DNA from 4 places in the Halomonas sp. CnH100-B genome. Region 1 is predicted to be linked to each of the others. Evidence: predicted binding sites of a transcription regulator. Region 1 holds the regulator's gene; each other region holds the start of a gene.
What was found. Region 1 encodes FliA, which starts transcription of late flagellar genes. Its sites were predicted from a motif close to CTAAAGTTNNNNNNNNNNCNGCCGATA; they were not measured.
Positions count from the first base shown of each region.

Region 2: NH398_RS13180 (DUF4019 domain-containing protein) is a predicted target of FliA. The motif match lies at 3,670-3,696, and genes of this name have one in related genera.
Region 3: NH398_RS09845 (flagellin) is a predicted target of FliA. The motif match lies at 2,412-2,438, and genes of this name have one in related genera.
Region 4: NH398_RS10910 (flagellin) is a predicted target of FliA. The motif match lies at 3,717-3,743, and genes of this name have one in related genera.

Region 1 is NZ_JAMXRX010000008.1:47,834-53,522, reverse strand. It holds gene NH398_RS16310 (diguanylate cyclase) at 1-491, opposite strand, end outside; gene NH398_RS16305 (OmpA family protein) at 515-1,186, opposite strand; gene NH398_RS16300 (MotA/TolQ/ExbB proton channel family protein) at 1,191-2,006, opposite strand; gene NH398_RS16295 (RNA polymerase sigma factor FliA) at 2,046-2,747, opposite strand; gene NH398_RS16290 (flagellar protein FlhE) at 2,774-3,223, opposite strand; gene NH398_RS16285 (hypothetical protein) at 3,270-3,869, opposite strand; gene flhF (flagellar biosynthesis protein FlhF) at 3,866-5,689, opposite strand, start outside.
Region 2 is NZ_JAMXRX010000005.1:195,320-201,008, reverse strand. It holds gene NH398_RS13205 (DEAD/DEAH box helicase) at 1-1,203, opposite strand, end outside; gene NH398_RS13200 (tetratricopeptide repeat protein) at 1,417-1,839, shown strand; gene NH398_RS13195 (DUF1456 family protein) at 1,849-2,319, shown strand; gene NH398_RS13190 (class I SAM-dependent methyltransferase) at 2,316-3,071, opposite strand; gene NH398_RS13185 (GNAT family N-acetyltransferase) at 3,162-3,623, shown strand; gene NH398_RS13180 (DUF4019 domain-containing protein) at 3,742-4,152, shown strand; gene NH398_RS13175 (VTT domain-containing protein) at 4,207-4,809, opposite strand; gene NH398_RS13170 (DUF1206 domain-containing protein) at 4,822-5,631, opposite strand.
Region 3 is NZ_JAMXRX010000004.1:43,150-48,838, forward strand. It holds gene NH398_RS09840 (TDP-N-acetylfucosamine:lipid II N-acetylfucosaminyltransferase) at 1-1,404, opposite strand, end outside; gene NH398_RS09845 (flagellin) at 1,521-2,342, opposite strand; gene fliD (flagellar filament capping protein FliD) at 2,477-3,859, opposite strand; gene fliD (flagellar filament capping protein FliD) at 4,003-5,358, opposite strand.
Region 4 is NZ_JAMXRX010000004.1:279,769-285,457, reverse strand. It holds gene ybiO (mechanosensitive channel protein) at 1-2,157, shown strand, start outside; gene NH398_RS10920 (SDR family oxidoreductase) at 2,213-2,965, opposite strand; gene folK (2-amino-4-hydroxy-6-hydroxymethyldihydropteridine diphosphokinase) at 3,232-3,678, shown strand; gene NH398_RS10910 (flagellin) at 3,789-4,610, shown strand; gene NH398_RS10905 (BCCT family transporter) at 4,631-5,689, opposite strand, start outside.

The sequences.
Region 1 (5,689 bases):
GCCTCGGCGACGATCAGCCCGTGCCAGTCGCTATCGAAATGGCACACCGACACACGGTCGTGGCCGGTCAACTGCTGCACGGCGCTCACCAGCACATCCAACAGCTCTTCTTGATGGGTCGCTTCGGCCAAACGCATCAAGCGCTCGTTGACAGTGCCTAGCAGTCGCCGTTTGCCCAACGGATTAAGAGGTTCGAGCTCGACGATCACATGGTGATGGGTGCGGTGAGCGTGGATCTGCAGCCGCGTGGTGGTATTCGGTGGCCGGAAGGCCAGGGGGCTCGCCAGCCGCTGCTGCCCTTGAAGCTCTTGGCGCAACCGCTGACTCAATCGTTTACCCAGGACGCTGGCAGGCGTCAGCGCCTGGTGCTCTTGATCCACCACCCCTAGCAGCTTGGTCAAATGACGGCTGACCGCTTGAATGTGCTTACTCTCAGCATCGAGCACCATGACGGCGCCAAACGATTGGAGTAGCGAGTGATGCTTCGACACGAAGATAGCCTCGAGATAGTGCTTTACCCCTCGACCTGCTGCCGTAGCAACAGTTCAACGCGCCGGTTGGCTGCTCGCCCTTCCGAGGTAGCGTTACTTTCCATGGGTTGGGTGTCGGCGTAACCGACCGCCCGCATACGTGAAATGGCAATGCCTTGCCGTTCTAATTGGCGCACGACCGCAATGGCACGCCCTACCGACAGTTCCCAGTTTGAAGGAAACCGCGACGTCGAGATAGGCACATTATCGGTGTGGCCTTCAACGGAGATTTGACCGTCGAAGGTCTCCAGTACGGAGGAGAGCCGTTCTAACACATCTTGCCCTTGAGGCGTTAGCACATCGTTCCCGCTGGGAAACAAAAGGCTGTCATCGATGCGCAGGGTCACCCCTTCTTGACCCTGGGAGACGCTCACACCGGGTATATCCAGCCCTGCCATTTGAGGCTGCAAGCCATCATAACGGGGGTGGATACCGGTGGCGAGACTGGCCAGCGGCAGCGATGTCACGGCGTTGGCGGCACGCATGGCATCGCTGTCGTCCCCTTCGCCACCGTCCGGCGGCGTCAGGGCCAGCAGCAGAACGAACAGCGTGATGAGCAGGGTGAGGACATCCAGATAGCTGGTCAACCAGCTTTCGTCGCTCTCCCCCGCCGCAGCGGGCAGCTCCAGGGCATGCCGTGAGTCGCGGTCGAGCATGGCATTACCCTTTGAGTGCGGAGCCTACGTCGGGACGCGGTTTGACGTTGGCGTCACGGATTTCATCATGGTAGTTCGCCACGAAAGAGTTGAGCGTCTCTTCGATGAACGATGGCAGGCGACGCTTGGTGATCAGAGAAATGCCTTCTAGCACCATGTTCATGGTGATCAAACGCTCTTCGGTGCGCCGCTCTAGTTTGACCGCAATGGGCTTGAACACGAGATTGGCCAACAAAATGCCGTAGAACGTGGTCAATAGCGCCACCGCCATACGCGGGCCGATGACCTGCAGATCACCCGCATCCATCACTTCGAGCATGTTGACCAACCCCACCAGCGTACCAATCATCCCGAAGGCGGGTGCGTAGGTCGCCATGGTGCGAAAAATCTGCGCTTCGGCGTGTTCGCGGGCTTTCAAGCGGGCGATACGCCAGCGCAACATGTCGAAAATCTCATCCTCTTTGGTGTTGGCGATCACCAGTTGGATGCCGGTGCGCAGAAACGGGTTACGGGTGTGCTCGAGCTCCCGCTCTACGGCACGCACATCGCCTTTGAACCATAGCCGCGACATGGCGACCAGTTCGTTGATGTCGTCGCGCACGTACGTATTTTCACGGCGAAATACCAAGCCCACCAGGCGAACCACCCGCAATACTTCCTTCAACGGATAGCTGATGAAGGTCGCCGCCAGCGTACCGGTGATCACGATGGCCAAACCCGGCAAATTGATAAAACTTTCGGGCGACTCTGCGGTAAAGAACAGCACGCTCACCAGCAGCAACATGCTGGCAAAGATACCGATCAGCGTAGATGGGTTCATCAACGGCTCCTCGCCGGTTAGGGTTAGTGAGTTCCAGGGTTAATCGTGTTCGTGCAGGCGCGCCCGCAGGCGGCTCACCGCCTGGCTGTGCAACTGGGACACCCGCGACTCGGTGACGCCCAGCACGGCACCGACCTCTTTAAGATTCATCTCTTCTTGGTAGTAGAGCGCCATCAAGAGCTTTTCACGCTCGGGCAGTGCTTCGATGGCCTCGATCAGCGTTTGCCGCTGCTGCTCGTCGAGCAGCTGGTCGAACGGCCGGTGCTGGGCATCGTCCCCGGCGGGCTCGCCGCCATCGGCGACCAGCTCTTCGAACGGCAGCAGTTGGCCGCTATTGGTGTCGTTCAACAGCTGTTGGTATTCGCTCAGCGGCATCTCCAGCTCGCGGGCAATTTCGCCCTCTTCAGGAGGACGCCCCAACCGCTGCTCTAGACGACGCACTGCGTCATCCACCGCCCGCGCCGAACGGCGCACGCTGCGCGGCAGCCAATCGCGGGTGCGCAGCTCATCCATCATGGCACCGCGAATCCGCTGGCTGGCAAACGTTGCAAACGTTGCGCCCTGGGCAGCGTCGAAGCGTCCCAGCGCTTCCAACAGCCCGACCATGCCCGCCTGGATCAGATCATCTAGCTCAATACTCGCGGGCAACCTTACCTGCAGCGTTAAGGCCTGACGTCGCACCAGTGGCATGTATTGGGTTAACAGCTCACTCTGTTTGATCCTGCCTTGTGCTGTATACATCCTCGTGCCTCGCGGCTAAACGACCTTTACTGATAGTTCACTATCACCTGTAAACCCTGCACGCGTACCGGCCGCTGGCCGGGGGACAGGGCAAATCGGAAGTGCAGCGGCGCATTCGCCAGCGCACCTTCCAGCGCGGTGGTGCTGCCACGCATGCCCGACAGTGCTACACAGCGCTCTGGGTGACACAGCCACGCGTTGATAGGCTGGCTGGGAGGCGCCTCGAACCGCCACTGAACACGGGACAGGGTCGCCGCCCCCAACGGGATGCCTGCCGGTGGCGCAATCGCCTGACTGTTGCTGGTGCGGTCACTCATAGCCACCAGTACGCCCGGTACGTCGCGACTCCAGCTGCCGGGGGTCGCCGCCTGTACGTCAAGCGACAGCAGGGCAGCACTCAGCATTGCGGCGAGCGCTAACCGCCCAATGCACGACTGTACAACGTTTTTCCACACCGGTAAGGCCATCGGTCTCATACGTTGGTCCCCATGCTGCATCATTTTCACCTCGGCGGACAGCCGTTCAGCGCGCCAGCAGTAGCAGCTCGATGTCCAAGTAGTGCGCGGCGGCATCACGCAAATTCTCCAGCAGCCCTTGGCGCGGTAGGTGCGGCTCGTGGAGCGCTAGCAGACGTCGCGGGCCGCCGTGCTCCCGCACTTGGCGAAGCACCCGATACATACTGGCGAAGGCATCGGCATCGCTGCTGACCCATAGCGCCCAGCGGGCATGCGCCTTCGCCAGCGTGGCCAGCGACGGCGTGTCGGCCATGACCACCTGAATCTTCCAATCCTGGGGGTCGCCTGCCCATTGGCGGCCCAACGCAGACCACTGCCCCAAGCGGCCGCGCACTTTATCCACCTGCGCGGCCCCCGTGTTCGGGAGCCCTACCACGACCAGCGGTTTTTGAGGGCGCGGTGGCGTCACCGTCGCGGGCTCGGCGGCCGAGGCGACCGTGGGTGCCAAGGCGTCCTGGGTATGCACCGCGGCCTCTTCGGCAGTGACGGGCGCGGCAGGAGCCGCTGTTGCGTCCTGGGCATCTTGCGGTTCGTCCTCTGCGGCCCGCTGCTGGCGCTGCAGATCGGCCCATTTACGCAGGCCCGCCGCTTGATCTTGACCGCTCATACCAAGCCCTCACGACTGACACTGCCTAGCTGACGAATGGCATCGCGGGCCATCAATACGTGCACCAAGGCGTCCAGCAGCGCGGTGTCGCGGCGTTTTCGCTGGGTACCTAGCAGACGCAGCAGATCGGCCCGTAAGGCTTGGGCCGCTTCGTCATCGGCCAGGTCCAAATGGCCCGCCACTGCGGCGGCACCGCTGGCCATGAGTAGCCGCAGCTCACTGCTCACTTCGCCGCCATCCGCTTCTTTCAACTGCTGCCAAGCCCGCTTGGTGAGCGCCGACAACCCGTCACTCTGTAACTGGGTGACCAGCAGCGATAGCACATCGCTTCCCAGTCGGGCAGGCGTCAGCCAGTAGCGGCGCACCACGCGCTTGCTGCTCTCTGGATCGCGAACCTCGCCGACCCAGGCCAGCACGGCGTTGCCAGCGGCATCTGTCGCCTCCACGTAGGCGGTCAGCAGCTGCATGCCTTGCCCGCGAAACCGAATGTTCACGGCGTGAGTGAGCGTACTCTCTTGAAACAGCGTGCGCAGGGTGTAGCGCTCGCCCTGACAGTGTACGCGTTGACTCGCGGACACGGCGCTGACCCAGGTCAAGTGTTGGTCGGCGAGCCATGCCAGCGTGTCTGGCTCCGGTAGAGCGGGCAGCAAGTGGACGGCAATGTCTGTCGGGCAGTGCGCCAAGCGTGGCTGCCATCCCGCCGGTTGGCGGTGCTGTAAACGCGTTAGCGCCAGCCAAGCGCCCTGTTCGTTCAGCGCCACGTCCGGCATCGACCAGTCGCAGCCACGCTCGTTGCGTCTTGGCGACCACACGATGCCCATCGCGTCATGGGTGGCCTGCGCGCCGGTCAGCAGCGCCTCCAGGCGCTGGTCTTGCACTACGCTGGGCAACGCCGCGATGTCCCAGGCGGCCTCTAACCGATGAAAATCGACGACCCGCTGACGCAACCGCGTCAGGACCGACGACAGCCTGCGTCCTTGGCCCAGCACGTCCCGGGACCAGCGCGGCAAGCTCACCGGCGCGGACCGGTTCGCCGAAACGTTGGAAGCACGGGCAGATAGCGCTTGATCGATCAACCCAGAGGGCGTTGCCACGGCCATGTCCTCGGGCACCTGCTGGCCGTATGAGCCAAACAGCACGCGCATACCGTGGCGCATCACGATATCCAGCACGGGTGCCAGCCGCCCGGCTTCGTCTTGCTTGGTGATGATGCAGTCGTCGAGTTCGGCTCCAGCGGCACGTGCCGCCTGACGATAGCGCAGCACCACTTCTTCGAGGGTCTCCGGCTGACTGGCAGCATTGAGCAGCAGCACCAGCCTGACGGTCGACTGTCCGCCCTGTAAATGCGCAATTTGCTCGATGACCCGCTGATCCCGCTGGCTCATGCCGACGGTGTCGATGATCACCCACTGTTTGCCTTGCAGCCGCCCTACCAGCTCGTCGATGGGCTGCTCGACGTCGAGGGCATACATGGGCGTATCCAGCAGCCGGGCGTAGATACGCAGTTGCTCGTGGGCACCGATCCGGAAACTGTCGGTGGTCACCAGGGCCACGGGTCGGGTGCCGTGGCGCATCACGAAGCGCGCCGCCAGTTTGGCCGTGGTGGTGGTTTTACCGACACCGGTAGGCCCTACCAGTGCCACGATACCGGTTTGATCGAAAAAGCGCTCTTCGTGCGTGAGCACCTTCAGGCGCGCCATGAGCTGCTCGCGCAGCCAGGCGGTGGCAGCGTCCTGGCTGCCTTCCCGTGTCATCAGCTCGTCGGGCAGCGCTTCGAGCACCTCATGGCTCAGCTCGGCGCTAAAGCCTACCCGCGCCAG
Region 2 (5,689 bases), on a different contig from region 1:
ACGCTTAACGGCTGCTTTTTTGACGTGGTTCAAGTTAGACGCGGGCACGGCTTTTTTGACCGGGAAGCCTTCCACTTCTTTGCGCTCAATCGTGTTTTTCAAGCGCCTTTCAATCGCACACAGGTTTTTAAAGTCGCTGATATCCACCAGCGAGATGGCTTCACCGGAGGCACCCGCACGGCCGGTGCGGCCAATGCGGTGGATGTACTCTTCTGGCTGGAAAGGTAAATCGTAATTCACCACACGGCTGAGTTCCCCAATATCCAACCCCCGCGCGGCGACGCCCGTAGCCACCAGGTACTTCAGCTCACCCGATTTGAACTGATCCAACACTTTTTCGCGCATGGCCTGGCTTCTGCCGCCATGGATGGAATCCGCTTGAATACCGCGCTTTTCCAACTGAGCCACCAGCTTGGCCGCGCTGTGCTTTTTCTCGACAAAAATCAGCGCCTGATCCCACGCTTGCTCGTTGATCAAGTGGCTCAACAGGGCGGACTTGGTGTCTTTGTCGACTGTGATTAGCCACTGTTTGATGGTGGCGGCGGCGCGCACGTTAGGCGTAATGGAGATGTCCGCCGCCATGTCGGTCATTTTGCTGTCTGAAAACGCGTGGGCGATGGCGCGCACGTCGTTGGTCATGGTGGCCGTGAACAGCAGGTTCTGACGGTTCTCCGGCAGGCGCACGATGATTTTATGGATATCATCGACAAAGCCCATATCGACCATTCTGTCCGCTTCGTCCAGCACCATGACTTGTAGTTCATCAAAGTGCAGCGCGCGCTGATGCGCCAAATCCAGCAGCCTGCCCGGTGTGGCGACCAGAATATCCACCCCTTCGATCAAGCGCTCTTTTTGCGGAGCGGTATCTACACCGCCATACGCGGCCATTGAGGTGAGCGGGGTATGCTTGGCGTATTGCGCCACGCTGGCTTCCACCTGAACCGCCAGCTCGCGGGTGGGCACAAGGATCAGCGCACGAATGCGTTTACCGCGCAGCGGCTCTGCGGCTTTGCTGAACTGTTCCAGCAGCGGCAGCACAAAGGCCGCGGTTTTGCCCGTGCCGGTTTGTGCGGTGGCGATTAAGTCTTTGCCCGACAGAATGGCAGGAATTGCTTGTTCTTGGATGGGCGTTGGCGTTTTGTAACCGAGTTCGGTAATCGCCTGAACGAGAGGGCTTGATAAGCCTAGTTTTGCAAAGGGCATGGGAAGCTCTGACAGAGTGTCGTAAGGGGTGTCGAAAATAAAAAGTGGTGCAGCATAGCGTAAAATCAGCTGTCCGACGCTCGAATACGCGTTTATTTCCATCCAACCTTTCCCCGTGTGCCCATCCCCACAAGGTATAATCCTGCCATGACGCTAAACGCACGCGCATGTAGGGCGTTTTGTCTCCATTCCGAATGAACAGGGTAGTGGTCCATGATTAACACCAAAATTTACAAGGCGGTGTACGAACTCGCCGAAAAGCTGATGAAGGCCGCTGCCAAAGATGACCGAGCCACTTTTGAAGCGCTGTATGCCGAGCTGCAGGCGATCTGCACCGAGCACGAGAATACCGAGAAAGACCACCCGGAGCAGTGGGAAACCCTGGCCGACTTCACCGAAGAACTAGAGGACGCGCTGCCGATCTACCAAAAAGCGCTGGATAAAGCGGTGGCGAAGCAGTCGAATGACCACATTGCTTCGATTGGGGTTTCCATGGCGGCACTGCACGTGGAGCTGGGCGATACCCAGGCGGCCATTGAACGCTTGCAGCAGGCCCAGGCCAGCGCCCAAACGATCGAAGATAACGAGCTGAAAGCAGAAATCGATGAACTGCTGGCCACGCTAACCCACGCCTAGGACCCCATTTTGACCAATAACGATATTTTTCGCCGTATTCGCTACACCTTCGATTTGAAAGACAACACCATCGTCAAGATCTTCGCCCTGGCGGATGTGAGCGTGACCCAGGAGCAGGTGACGGCGTGGCTGAAAAAAGACGAAGACGACGCCTTCGTGACCATGAAGAACAAAGAGCTGGCGTCGTTTTTGAACGGTTTCATCAGCTTTAAGCGCGGCAAGCGCGAAGGCCCGCAGCCTGCCCCGGAAGCGCAGTTGAACAACAATATGGTGTTCCAGAAACTGCGCATCGCGCTGAACATGAAGGCAGAGGATATTTTAGAAGTGTTCGATCAGGTGGGCCTGCCGCTCAGCCCTCACGAACTCAGTGCGTTTTTCCGCAAGCCGAGTCACAAGAATTACCGCGAGTGCAAAGACCAAATGCTGCGTAATTTCTTGATGGGCGTACAGCGGCAGCTTCGCCCCAACGATAACGGTTAAGCGAGGCGCTCGCGTTTCACACACACGAAGATCGCATTGCCCGAGACGTTATCCCAGGGCGTGATGGTTTGGTAATCGTGCTCGAACACGTGCACCTCGAAGGTAGGCTCCAACAGGGCGATGAGTTCGCTAAAACTGACGGCCACCATGGGGTGCTCGTCGTGCCACACCTGCGTTGTCTCCGCCGTGGTCTTTTCGATGCTCAGTCGCAGCGACTGCCGCTCCCCTTGGCCGCTGTAGTGCCATCCCGAGCGGAAAGTGAAAGACTCCTCCGCCTGCTGGGCCGTGTGCTTTACGAACAGCTCGTTATCGATCCGCTGTTTATCCACCACGTTGAAGCAGAACACGCCGCCCTCGTTCAAGGCGCGGTGAGCGCTGGCGATGCAGTCGCCGAGCTTCTCGAGGCCATCGTTGTAGTGGATGGAGTAAAGAAAGCAGGTGATGAGATCCAGCGGTTCGTCGACCTCGAAGCGGCTCATGTCTTGTAGTGAAAAGCTTGCCTCTGGGCAGCGTTGGGCGGCGATATCCAGCATCGGCTGGTTGATGTCCAAGCCGCTGCTGGTGAAGCCAGCATCCAGAAAATGACGTACGTGGGGGCCGGTGCCGCAGGCGACATCCAGATGGCGTTTGCCTTCGTTGCCAAAAATCTGATGCAGGCGACGAATGGCGTTGCTCTGGGCCTGGTAGTCGATGTCGACGCACATCAAATCGTAGTAGCCAGAAAGGTCGGTGTAGAGTGCGTTGACGGACATAGTGGCCTAATGGTGAGGGCTGAAATACATTGGGTGGCGAATAGTAAACGAGCGATTGGGGTTTGAGAAGCGAAGGCAGGGGAGCCATGTATGCAAATACGCGTTGAGACATTGGAAGAGCAAGACGTAATAACGCTGCTTGAAGAGCATATGGCCGATATGCACGCCACCTCGCCACCTGAAAGTATTCATGCCCTTGATGTGACGGCGCTCAAAGCGCCAGAGATTACCTTCTACTGCGCTCGCCGGGACGGCGTGCTGTTAGGTTGTGCGGCGCTGAAGTCGCTAGGCAACGGCCAAGCGGAGCTGAAATCCATGCGCACCGCGCCAGCCTCCCGCCAGCAGGGCGTCGCCGCTCAGCTTTTGGCGCATTTATTGGAGCAAGCGCGCTCCCGGGGGTATCACACGCTGAGCTTGGAAACGGGGTCGATGGCCTTTTTTGAGCCAGCCCGGCGGTTATACGCCAAGTTCGGGTTCGAGTACTGCGGGCCGTTTGGCGATTATCAGCAAGATCCGAATAGCTGTTTTATGACGCTGCGGCTGAGTGAGTGATTTTGCACTCTTTCACAGTTTGGTTATCGCTTTAGGGGTAATGTGATTAAAGAAATGGTGCGATGCTCCGATAACTACTTAAGTCGCACGAATTGTTGGATTGCCATAAGAGGCTGCTATGCCAAAACCCCTTGCTCTATTTCTCTCCGCTCTGCTGCTGGCATTGACTACTCATGCGCAGGCGTCCAGCGTCGAGGCGGCGGAAGCGGCCGCGCTGGCGTGGTTGGAAGCGATCGATCAAGGTGAGTACGAACAGGCGTGGGAGAAGTCGTCGCCGCTGCTGAAAACCCCGCTGTCGCCTACCATGCTGCAACGGGTAGTAACGCTGGCGCGTAGCGAGCTAGGCAGCGTGGAGTCTAGGCGGCGCATCCGCATGTCGCAGTACACCTCGATGCCGGGTGCCCCCCGCAACGACTACAAAGAGTTCGCTTTTCAAACCCAGTTCACGAACAACCAGCGCGTGGTTGAAGTCGTTACGCCACATCTGGAAGAGGGCACGTGGCGGGTGAGTGGGTATTACGTGCAGTAACGTGCTTTGAGCGCCCATCAATAGCCGCCAACGTTGGCGGCTATGGTGTTTTTTCTACACGATCAATCCCGCCAGCGCCTGCATCCCCAGCACTAACAGCAGCACCACGCTACCCAGTACCAAGCTAGTTGTCAGCGCGTGGCGTTTCCACATGCTTTCCACCCGGTGACCAAAGCGGTGCACCAGCCACGCTAGGCCATAGTAGCGCAGCCCGCGGGCAATCAGGGCGGCCAAGGCGAACAGCACGATCGGGTAGCCGGAAAGCCCAGCGGTGATCATCGCCACCTGAAACGGAATGGGCAAAATGCCAATCGCTAAAATGGCGGCGAAGCCGTACTGGTCGAAGAAGCTTTGAAACGCCTGATAGCTTTGCTCCATTCCCATGAAGTCGATGAACCAGGTGCCCACCGACTGATACAGCACCATGCCCACGCCATAGCCCACGATGGAGGCCACCAAACAGCCCAGCGTGGTGGCGGTGGCAATCGCCCAAATACGCTGTCGGTTTACCGCCATGAGCGGGATCAGCACAAGCTCGATGGGAATCGGTAGGATGATGGTTTCCAGAAAGGAGAGCGTGGCGAGTAGCCACAGCATGTTTTTCGAGCCGTTGATACGCTCGAACCACTGTTTGGTTCGCGTGGAGGTGAAGGCCATGGATCGACGTCGCTATAGGGAAGGGTTGATGCGGCGGTAGAAGGCGGTGAGTAGGCTGTACACACCAAATGCGAATAATCCAATGGCGACGAACGCAAGCAGCCACTGGCCGAAGGCTTGGTGTCTCAGCGTGCTCAATGCTTCCGCCGTGCCGCCTGCTTGGCTAGGGTTGAACTGATAGGCCGCTATGATAAACAGGCTGCCCACGATCGCAAAGACCAAGCCACGCACCGCCAATCCAAAACGACAGACGGGGTAAGCCCAGCGCTGTACATGGGCGGGCATGGAGAAGTGGCGATCGAATTTGGCCTTCCAACCTTTGATGGCATGGGCAACCCCCGCCCCAATCAGAGCAGCCCCCACGGCCGCGACCAACCAGCGCCCCAGCGGCTGCTGCATCAGCCAGCTAACGGCATCCTGAGAGCCGCTGCCAGAGCCACCGGACGCGCCCAAACGAACGATCAACTTGGCCGCAAAATATGCCAGGAGCGTGTGAGTGACGGCACTGACCAGCAACCCGCCGCGAATCGCGAGGCCTTTGGGGCCATTGCCATGGCGGTCGGTGTCTTGAAGTGCTTGTAAGGTGCGCCACACGGCATAGCCGACTAATCCAAGGGCAATGATGCCGAGCATTATTTTGCCGAAGGGGGCGGTCAATACGCTTTCAAGGGCGCCGCGACTGCCTTCGGTTTGGCCGCCTTGGCCTAGCGCGGCCAGCGCGGCCAGCCCGCCCACCAGTAAATAAACCACGCCCCGCGAAGCGTAGCCCATGCGGGCGAACAGTTTCACCGCGTCCCGATGTGTCGGGGTATGATTGGCCATGGTGTCCTCCTGACGTGAATGGCGCTGCCGATCCTTCCGGCGGCCCATACTGTGCGTG
Region 3 (5,689 bases), on a different contig from region 1:
TAAGTCAGCCCACTCTTTGATTAGTGGCGGAGATAACTTAGCAGGGTTGTTCAAGCAACCAAATGTTATATAGCCATTCTTTAATGCAGGAAGCCCATTAACATCGGGGATATAATCAGGAATATGGTAACAAACGTAATCGTCTGGCAGGCGAATCAGCTTTTCAGTATATAACTTATCTACATTAAAAGGTGTCTCGATACCGTCACTTAGAAGATAATCGAAACAGTCAAGCCCTGTAGTATTGATCAACATCCCCACCCATTTGACGATCAATGGCGCTGGTTCTCTTGAAATCACTTGGTAGCGAGACCCCTCACCACCACCATTTAAATCGATCAGAATATCAATTCTATCTTGACGTATTTGGTTATCAAGTTCATCTTCGTTTAAACCAGCCACATCAATCCATTTATTGACGCACTTCTTAATTCTCTGAGTTAAGTTGTCAGTTGTTTGATTGGTACTATATGCAAAGAGCTCTAATTCTCTATTATCCAAATTCTGCAGTGCTGGCAAGATCATTTGTCCAACAGGGTGAATTCTAAAGCTGCCCGACAATAGTCCTATGCGCACCCGCTTATTCGAATATTTTTTTGTACTCGCCCTGTTCACCAGATCACTATTTACATACTTGTTCTGCCACTCACGAGCAGCTTTATAAATATCATCTACTGTATATGTGGGGTTATAATGTTTGGCCACCAACAGATTAGTAGCCACACTTGAATTATCCTGGAGCCTTAGCTCATCATTGAAATGCTGCTCAGCACTCTCATAAAGCCCTTCACGAAGGTCTAGACTAGCAATATGGTTGCTAACACCTAAACGGGCAGGTGCAATTCTTTTTAGCTTGACAGCTGCTTTGCGGGCCTCCGTAGGTCTTTTGGCTTGATCCATGATTCGGCTTCGCCACAAAAGTGCCTCAGGGTCATTGGGGCTTATATCGCATGCTTTATCATTGGCATCTAGTGCATGCTCAATACGCCCCAAAACATGGTAAGCACGACTTGTCCATGTCCACACCTTGACGTTACGAGGCTCATATTTGTGCAATGGCAGTAGTACTTTCAATGCTTCTTCAGCAAAACCAGCAAGCAAAAGATACTGTGCATACTTTATTGATGCTTTTGTATTTTGATGAGGCAGTAAAGAGCATGAAGTCGCCATAGCATCAGACGCTTCCCGCATTCGATTAAGGTTACCCAACGCATTCGCTTTTAACTCCCATACTTCTGGAGACTTAGGAAAAGTGTCTATCAAGCGATTTGCTATAGCAAGTGCTTGGGCATAACGTCGGTTGTCGAAATGCTCCTGAAACTCTTTCAGGTAGTGATGCATAGCTGGTTTCAGCGCACTAGAGTTAGCTGGTTTATTTGTACGTTTCGACTTTTTCCGAGACATTCTTTCCTAACCCTGCAGACATGAAGTGAGATGTCATTGTAACGCGATCTGACATACAAAAAAGGCTGGCCAATGGCCAGCCTTCGCTGCTATTTCTTGCTTTAACTGCGTAGCAATTAGCCCAGCAGAGACAGTACAGACTGCGGCGTCTGGTTCGCCTGAGCCAGCATAGAAGTACCTGCCTGTTGCAGAATCTGTGCACGCGTCAGGTTAGATACCTCTTCGGCGTAATCAGCGTCTTGGATGCGCGAACGTGCTTCTGACAGGTTAGTAACGTCAGTGGTGAGGTTCTCAAGTACTGATTCGAAACGGTTGATGGTCGCACCCAGTGTAGCGCGGTTGTCATCGATAGTTTGCAGAGCACTATCAACAGCATCGATTGCCGACTGTGCAGAATCGAAATCAGCAACGCTGAGAGCATCAATTCCCAGAGTACTTGCTGTAGCGTCCACGGTACTAATAGAAAGGTTATCAACATCAGCGGTGGTATTGGCACCCACTTGAATGTTCAAAGTACCGTCTGCGTTCAGCAAGTTAGTACCGTTAAATGTAGTCGCGTTGGCAACACGAGTAATTTCAGAAATACGCTCGTCAATTTCTAGCTGGATAGAAGAGCGGTCTTCTGCAGTGTTGGTATCGTTTGCGGCCTGAACTGCCAGCTCACGAATACGCTGAAGGTTGTCGCTGATCTGGTTCAGACCGCCTTCTTGGGTCTGTGCCAGAGAAATACCGTCATTGGTGTTACGCTGAGCTTGCTGCATGCCCGTGATTTGAGCGCTCATGCGGTTAGCGATGGCTTGACCAGCAGCGTCGTCAGCAGCGCTGTTGATACGCAGGCCAGAAGACAGACGCTCTTGCGCCTTGGCCAGCATTGCCTGGGAGTTAGACAGGTTGTTCTGACCGATCAGGGCAGTGATGTTCGTATTGATCACAGACATGGAAGTGCTCCTTGAAGATTAACTGGCCATGTGGCCTGCTTTGCGGCGGTCAACCGCCGTTATTTTAATTAACGGCGGCTCAGTCAGAATCTTTAGAGAAATATGCCTTTTTTTTGTAAAACAATGTAACGAAGTTAGTTATTACTCTGCATGGCACTCAACATACTGAACTGCTGAGCCAGATATGCCCCCGTCGAGTTCATCTGTGCGATCATGCCATCCAACTGTGCAAATTGACTGCGATAGCGCTCAATATTGCGCTCGATGCTAAGTTCAGTGCGCGCAATTCGCTCGTCGAGGTTCTCGATACGCCTCTCGGCACTATCAACGGATACTTGGATGATACCGTCGTCAGCCGTGATCGATTCAAGTGTGGTATTCAAACGTCCAGCAAAGCCGCCTTCTTCGGTCTCCCCTGCAAAGAAGGACGTTAGCCCTTCTACGTTGGTGGCAATGGCTTCATCAAGCGTTGTTTCATCGATTTGGAGACGACCACGCTCATCGATATCGATGCCAATTTGCGCAAGGCGATTCAGGTCACCGTTACCTAAGCTATCAGTAATATCGCGACGAATTCGGTTCTCTATGGTGCGCACTGTGCGGTCGCCTAGCAGCTCCCCAGCAGTTTCGCCCTCACCATTGAAAGCCGTCATCCGGTCGATGGTGGAGCGCACTTCGTTATAGGTGCTGACGAACTCTTCGATCGTTTCCTTCAACGACGCTTCGTCACGCTCTATCACCAAAGATACTGGGCTCTCTGACACGGCAGAGATATCCAGTGTTACCCCTTGGATAGCTCCTTCGATACGGTTGGTCGTCCCAGTGATGGCAATCCCATTCACTTCGAGTTCAGCATCTTGACCAGGGCGCAGCGTAGCACTGTCCATGGTGAGCTGATCCAGCCCTGAAAAACCGACTACCGAAGCCTCTTTGCCTGTTTCTTTGGAGCTCAGCGCCAGTCGATAACCAGTCCCGTCGTTAACGATAGAAGCCGTGACACCAGACTCAGCGTCGGCATTGATTTGGTCGCGCACGTCCTCAAGGGTGCTATCGGCGGCAATGTCTAGGGAGTAGCTGCTGAGAGGCGCAGCCCCCGCATCAAAGCTTCCGTTCGTATAAGTGGCACCAAAATCGATGGTTAACGTGGTAGCGGCCGTCGTCAACACCTGATCCATTGCTACGCTATTGGAGGCGACGCTTCCACCTTTGGCAAGTTGAATCACGTTGATATCGTAACGACCTGCATTGGCGGTTTCACCCGCGTTGGCGCTAACACCTTCACCTGTCACCGTACTGGTCTGCTGACGGAAGGTAGACGTATCGTTCAACGCGGTAATCGATTCTTGCAGGCGATCCATAGCCGACTGCAAACGCCCGTACGCCGAAATCTTGGTCTGTTGCGTATTCTGCTGCTGGGTCAGTGGCGTTAGCTTTTGCCGTTCAGAGGCTTGCAACTGAGTCAACAGGCCATTCAAATCCAAACCTGAACCAACGCCAAGAGAGGTAATCGTCGCCATGAGGCTCAGCTCCTTTTAAATGAAAATAGTATGACTGAATCTATTATCGGCAGCAGGGAGAGAAACTTTAGCGGAATGATGGCAGTGAAGAGACAAAAAGGCCTAGAGAGATCTCTAGGCCAGAAAAAGCGAACGAGCCAAAGTTAGCCTTGACCTGTTTGTCCTAACGTCGCGAGTTGCTGAGACAGGTAAGCGCTAGTCTGGTTCATCTGGCCTACCATGCTGTCCATAGCAGCGAACTGCGCGCGGTAGCGCTCCACAGTCTGGTCGATTCGGCTCTCTGTGGTAGCAAAGCGATCATTTAACGATGCCACACGACTCTCTGAGCTGCTCACGGCGCTTTCCAACCGACCATTGGTTCCTACAAGCTGCTCAATCGCTGATGAAATTTGTCCTGCCATGCCACCCTCGCTTGATGCTCCTGCAAAGAAATTCGCTAATTGATCGGGTTGGTTAGCGATAATGCCATCGAGTTGTTCGTCGTCGACCGCCAACGTTCCATCCAACTGCAACGAGATACCAATGTCAGACAGCATGTTGAAACTATCGCCACTGGTACGACTGCTCAATGCTTGGCGAAGTGTGGTTTCAACGGCCCGCGTAGCGCTGTCGCCATTTAGCTCGCCGGCGCTATCACTTTCTGGGTTGTAGGCCGTGAGACTCCCTATCGTATTCTTCAGAGCGTTATAATCATCGACGAATGCCGTCAATTGCTCGCGAATCGCATCACTATCCTGAGAAACGGTGACGGTGCTGCTTGCATTGGCTTCTGACAACGTCAGCGTCAGCCCCTGAATGGCACCTTCGACACGATTGGTAGCGCTCACGATATCAATGCCGTTGACGTTGAACGCGGCATCCTGGCCCGCCTGCACCACCTGGGTATCACTGGTGGTGACGCCAGCGTCCAAGATTTGCGTGAAGTTGGTGCTTTGGATACTAGCAGCAGCGCCAGTTTCTGTTGCATTCACAGATAGGCGGTAACCTTCACCATCATTAATAATAGAAGCACTTAAACGTCCCTCACTCTGAGCGTTGATCGCATCCCGCATGTCTTCTAGCGTACTGCCATCCTCAAGCGTAATGGGATCTATGCTGCCTTCTGCTAGAGAGAACGTTAGCGATTGCTGACCAGAAACCAGTGCCGTATCAGGCGCGTCCAGGCGCTCCGTCACTAAGCTGCCTGCTGTTGCTAGCTGATCGACTTGAATATCGTATTGACCTGCTTGAGCCTCATTATCGCTAACGGCAGTAACGGCGCCTCCCTCTACGCTAGTACTCAGGCTTTCAAACGCATCTTGCTCATTCAGTGCCTTGGTAGAAGCCTGGAACGAAGACAGAGCGCTTTGCAGCTGCCCATAGGCAGAAATTTGTGCTTGCTCTGATTCGATACGCTGCTGAATGGGCTCGAGTTTAGCGCGCTCTGCTTGCTGCAACTGGGTCAGCAAGCCATTGAGATCCAAACCAGAACCGATACCTAACGATGTAATAGAAGCCATAATCCAACCTTTAGTGGTGCGTTTTACTCGCTATTAGCCACTCCTAATCAAGAGGCAACACACTTCCTAGCGTAGTACGACAGTCCGTAGTGACGGTTAAAAATTAACGATGTCATATAATTCTCGGCAATAAAAAACACGAGTTAAACAGTATGACTAATTTTTAAGTATCTATATGTAAAAACAAGTAACAATACGAATCTAAAAAAAGTTTGAATATTATTGGAAGCGTTAAATATAAACATCAAAAGCTGCAATTTTTTGACAGCTCGCCATCTTTTTCTCCCTGGGTGCGACGACACGGCGCGAAAAATATAGACCTTGGTCTAAC
Region 4 (5,689 bases), on a different contig from region 1:
GCCTCCGAGCTGCCCGCCGGTGTGGCGGCCGAGCTGTCGCCAGAAGCGGCCGCAGCAGGGGGCAACGTGGCGCCTGAAGACGTGTCGCTGCCCCGCCAGTTGGCGGAACTGACCAGCCGCGTGGTGGGCGATGTCGGCGGACAGATCGAGCAGGCCGTGGCCATCGTCGGCAACATGTTCTCCGGCCAGGGTACGGGCAGCAGCTTCGATATGGCGGCGTTCATCAGTGCCGCGATCAATCTAGGCATCGTGATCGTGGCGACCTTCGCCATTTTCATGGTGTTTCGCCGTCTGGCAAAGTCGCTGTTTACCAAGATCAGCGCCTGGTCGCAGCAGGGCACTGGCCTGACCCCGGTACTGCGTTTGGTGCTCTGCGTGGCGATTGCCGCCGTGCTGGACGTGCTGCTGGTAGCGCTGGCGTACGTGGGCGGTAACCTGATTGCGACCTTTGCGGTGGGGGAAACCGGTGAGCTCTCTACCCGTGCCTCACTCTTCTTGAACGCTTTCCTGATCATCGAGCTGCTGAAGGCCGGTGTGCGGATGCTGTTCTCCTCGCGCTATGAAGGCCTCCGCCTGCTGCCGATTTCCGCCAAAGAGGCATCCTACTGGAATCGCTGGCTGGCGCGTCTGATCGGCATGGTGGGGTATGGCTTGATGGTCGTCGTGCCGCTGGTCAACTTCTATATCGCGGCCTCTCTGGGGCAGGCGGTCGGCACGCTGATCATGCTGCTGGCGTTCATCTATGCGGTGGGCGTGGTGCTCAAAAACCGCGTGCGTCTGCGCGATAACCTGAACCAAATGGGCGCTCGCTCGACGCTGACGGCCAGCCGCGTGTCGCTGCAGCTCTTTGCCCGGACATGGCATTTGTTCGCGCTGATCTATTTCCTGATGGTGTTCGTGCTGACCCTGACCCGTCCTGGCGATGCGCTGCCCTTCGTCCTCTTCGCGACGTTGAAGACGCTCGGCGCCGTGGTCGTGGGCCTGCTGCTGTCTGCGTTCCTGACACAGACCATTGGTCGTCGTATTCAACTCTCTGATGACCTGCGCCGTAAGCTGCCGCTGCTGGAAGTCCGGTTGAACAGCTACGTGCCCAACGCGCTGCGCGTGCTGCGCACGGTGATCGTCGTTGCGGTGATCATGGTGGTGCTAGATGCCTGGGGGGCCTTTGATCTCGCCGCCTGGTACGCCTCCGAGCGCGGTGCCAACCTGGTGGGTAACCTGATCAGCGTGGCGGTCATTCTGGTGGTGTCGCTGGGCGTATGGCTGGGACTGGCGAGCCTGATCGAGCACAAGCTCAACCCGGAAACCGGGCATGGCGAACCCTCTGCCCGTGCCAAAACGCTGCTGAGCCTGTTCCGTAATGCGCTGGCGATCGCCATGGTGACCATCACCGGCATGATCGTGCTCTCGGAAATCGGCATTAACATCGGGCCGCTGATTGCCGGTGCTGGTGTACTGGGTCTGGCGATTGGTTTTGGTGCGCAGAAGCTGGTGCAGGATGTGATCACCGGGGTGTTCATTCAGGTCGAGAACGCCATGAATACCGGCGACGTGGTGACCGTGGGTGGCATTACCGGCACGGCGGAGCGTCTGAGCATTCGTTCGGTGGGGATTCGCGACCTATCCGGTACGTACCATATCGTACCGTTCTCCAGCGTCGATACCGTCTCCAACTACATGCGTGAGTACGGCAACCATGTGGGCGAATACGGCATTGGCTATAACGAGAGCATCGACGAAGCCATCGAGCAGCTCCAGCTTGCCTTCGAAGATCTCAAGGCCAGCGACGAGCATGGCAACAAGCTGTTGGCCGACCTGACCGTGGCCGGTGTGACGGCCCTGGCGGATAGCTCGGTGAACATCCGCGTGGTGATCAAAACCACGCCGGGCGACCAGTGGGCCGTCGGCCGTGCTTACAACCGCTTGGTCAAGCTGCGCTTCGATGCGGCGGGCATCGAGATTCCGTTCCCGCATACCACGCTCTACTTTGGTGAAACCAAAGGTGGCAAGACACCGCCTGCCAACGTGCGCATTCTGGAAGCGAAAGCCGAACGGAAGCGTACCGACACGGCACCGTTGTCAGAGCGTAGCGAAGACGCGTTACAGCATGAGCCGGAGCACCATAAGCCGGACCATGACGATGTCGACGAAACCTAAGCGTTGAGATCGTGTCGTGCATGAGGCCGCCTTCGGGCGGCCTCATTGCGTTGGGTCAGCGCTGGCCAGGGTAGTTCTCGGAGTGACGACCTTCCAGGTTGATCGACTCGCCGCCATCCACGAAGAGGATCTGCCCTGCGACGAACGCGTTATCCAGCAAGTAATGCAAAGCTTGTACAAGATGGGCCGGGTCACCCTGGTGATCCACAGGAATACCCTCGATACGCCACTGAATGTAGTCGCTCGTGCGTTGTGAGGCCGGCAACACCACACCCGGCGCAATACCGTTGATTCGCAGGCGTGGCGCAAACTCCAGCGCGGCCATTCGGGTCATGTCGGCCAGACTTTTCTTGGAAAGCAGGTACGCCGCATACGGGTACTGGTGGTAGGCCACTTTGTTGTCGATGATGTTGATCACCTGACCGTGCTCTACCGCATCGGCAAAATGGCGTGTGAGGAGCAGCGGGGTGAACATGTTGACCCGAAACTGGGTCTCCAGCATGGCCAGCTCGGTCTGTGCGATGGGGGCAGGTTCGTAGGCCGAGGCGCTATTTAGCAGCACGTTCAAGCAGGGGAAACGTGTTTTCGCCTGTTGAATCAGCGTCTCCAGCGAGTCGCTCAGAAAGTTGCAGGGAAGTATCTCGCACTCCCTTCCTTTGCCACGAATCACCGTGGCGACTTCTTCGGCCTCCCCTCGGGAGCTGTTGACATGCAGGGCGATATCGAAGCCCTTGTCGGCCAATGCTTCCGCAAAATGGCGGCCAAGGCGTGTGGCGCCGCCGGTAACAAGTGCCGCAGGTGTCGGCATGACGAATCCCTCGCTGTGTTGTGAATGACGCGCGTTGATACCCCAGACTTTCTGCGTGAGCGCAGCGTTTGTCAATAACTTGTACAGAGCTTGAACAAAATGGCCAACGGTCTACTCTGTGGAAGCGCGGTTCGATGCTGTGCATCAGCGCTTTACATCAGCCCGTCGAACCATGACGGCGCGGTGAACGTCGCGGCTGTTGGAAAGCATCTTGTCAGCGTCTTTGTCTCGTTACTCCATCATCGGCTTTTATCTGGGATGTCGCTATGCCAACAACGTCGTCACATGCAACACCTAGCACCCGGTACCACGAGTGCGTGATTTCAGTGGGGTCCAATATTGAACCAGAGCACCACTTCGCCCAGGCGCTAGAGATATTGAGCAGTGAATGCGAACTGGTGGCTCGCTCCGAAGCCGTCCGCACGGCACCGGTCGGCTTTCAGCAGCAGCCCGATTTTCTCAATGCCGCGCTGGTGGTGCGCACCACGCTAGAGCGTGATGCCTTCAAAGCCTATTTGAAAGCGGTCGAGCACCGCCTGGGGCGAGTGCGTGGGCCGATCAAATCCGGGCCGCGAACCATGGACTTGGATATCGTGGCCTGGGACGGCGACGTCGTGGACGACGGCTACTTCCAGCATGATTACGTGCGTGGCCCAGTCGATGACGTGCTGGCGGCCAGCGGGCGCTCGCTCAGCGCAGGCCCGGCTTCGTAACTCTGTATGCGCATGCGCGATATTATTGAGGTATAGGCCTCACGTTTCGTGGTTATCGGTCGATAATGATGCTAACCACGCATGTCGCGCTCATTTTCGAAGTCACTCCCGTGATCAGCCTTGCGACTAATATCACGTCGCTACTGGTGATGAACCATCTACGCAGTAGCCAGCAGGCGATGCAGACCTCCATGGAGCGTCTGTCGTCGGGGCTGCGTATTAATAGCGCCAAGGATGACCCGGCAGGTCAGGCGATTGCCAATCGCATGGGCGCACAACTTCGCGGGATGAACCAGGCGATTCGCAATACCAACGACGGCATTTCTATGGTGCAAACCGCCGAAGGCGCGTTGGACCTGATCAACGATAGCCTGCAGCGCATCCGCGAACTCAGCGTGCAGGCGCTCAACGGCACCAATTCATCAGCGGATCGGGCGTCTATCCAGTTAGAAATCGAACAACGGTTGGAAGAGATCGATCGCATTGCCGAGCAGAGCAACTTTAACGGCATTCGGCTGATCGAGAGCGATAAAACCCTTAACATTCAGGTGGGAGCCAACGCCGGGGATGTGATTGGCGTGCGCTTTTCGGCGATGGGGCGTCAGGCACTGGGGTTGGATACCTTCAGCGTGCTGGACGACGGCTCGGCCACGCCCAATCCGATGGATGTCGTGGATGAGGCCATGAAGCAGGTGGACCGCCAGCGCAGCTATTTAGGCGCGGTACAGAACCGCTTCGAGAGCGTCATCGACGGGCTCAACACCAATATCATCAATACCTCCGCTGCCCAGTCGCGTATTCAAGACGCCGACTACGCACAGGAAGTCTCGAACTTCATCCGCGCACAGCTGCTTCAGCAGGTGGGTATCGCGATGCTGACCCGGGTGAACCAGCAGCCGCAGACGATTCTGAGGCTGCTGGAAGGGCTGTAGTTAGACGTCGCCCATCACTGTTAGTCGATGATGCCCTGTTCCCGCGCCATGGCGTAGGCCGCCTGTGGGCCGTTCCATAGTGAAGGCAGCAGAATCAGCGACACCGGGATCGCGGTGATTACGATGAACTGCTGCAGCGCGCTAATTTGGCCTGCGCCCATGTACAACAGCACGGCTGCCATCAGTGCCATGGCGATTCCCCAGAAAGCGCGCATGTAAGGGCTGGGGTCATCATGGCCTGCGCCGACGACGGCGATCGCGTAGCTCATGGAGTCGCCGGTGGTGGCCACGAAAATCGTGGTGAGCAGCAGAATCGCCAGCGCCATCCAGGTGCCACCGGGCAGCGCTTGCGCCACCGTGAGGGTCGCGACGTCGAACTGGAAGTTATTGAGCGCTTCGGTCAGATCGATCACACCCGTCAACTGGTAGTAAATGCCGGAACCGCCCAGTAGCGTAAACCACACGGTGGTGGCAATCGGAGCGAGTACGGCCACCGCCAGAATCATTTCACGAATGCTGCGGCCCCGTGAAATGCGCGCCACGAAAATCGCCATCAGCGGTGCATAGCCGATAAACCAAGCGAAGAAGAACACCGTCCACCACTGCATCCACCACGCTGGGGCGGTTTCTGCGGTCATGGTGGCCATGGTGAAAAACTCGCTGACATACGCGCCCATGCTGGAAACGTAGGTGTTCACCAAAAACAGCGTGGGGCCAAACACCACAATGATGGCGCCAATGGCTAAGGCCAGCAGCACGTTGAAGCGGCTCAGCAGTTGGATGCCTTTATGCACCCCGCTCATGGAAGAGAGCACATAGATGGCCCCTAACACGGCCAGGATGATGAGCTGGCCCGTGTAGCCTTCCGGCAGGCCAAACAGCTCATGCAGGCCAAAACTCACCTGCGTGGCCAAAAAGCCGATAGGACCTACCGTGCCCGCCACTAGGGCAATCACACAGCAGGCATCCACTAAGCTGCCCAGCGGGCCACGCATCAGGCGTTCCCCAAAAATCGGGTAGAGCAGCGTGCGCGGCTGCAGCGGTTGGCCTTTCACGTAGTGGGCGTGGGCCAGTACCAC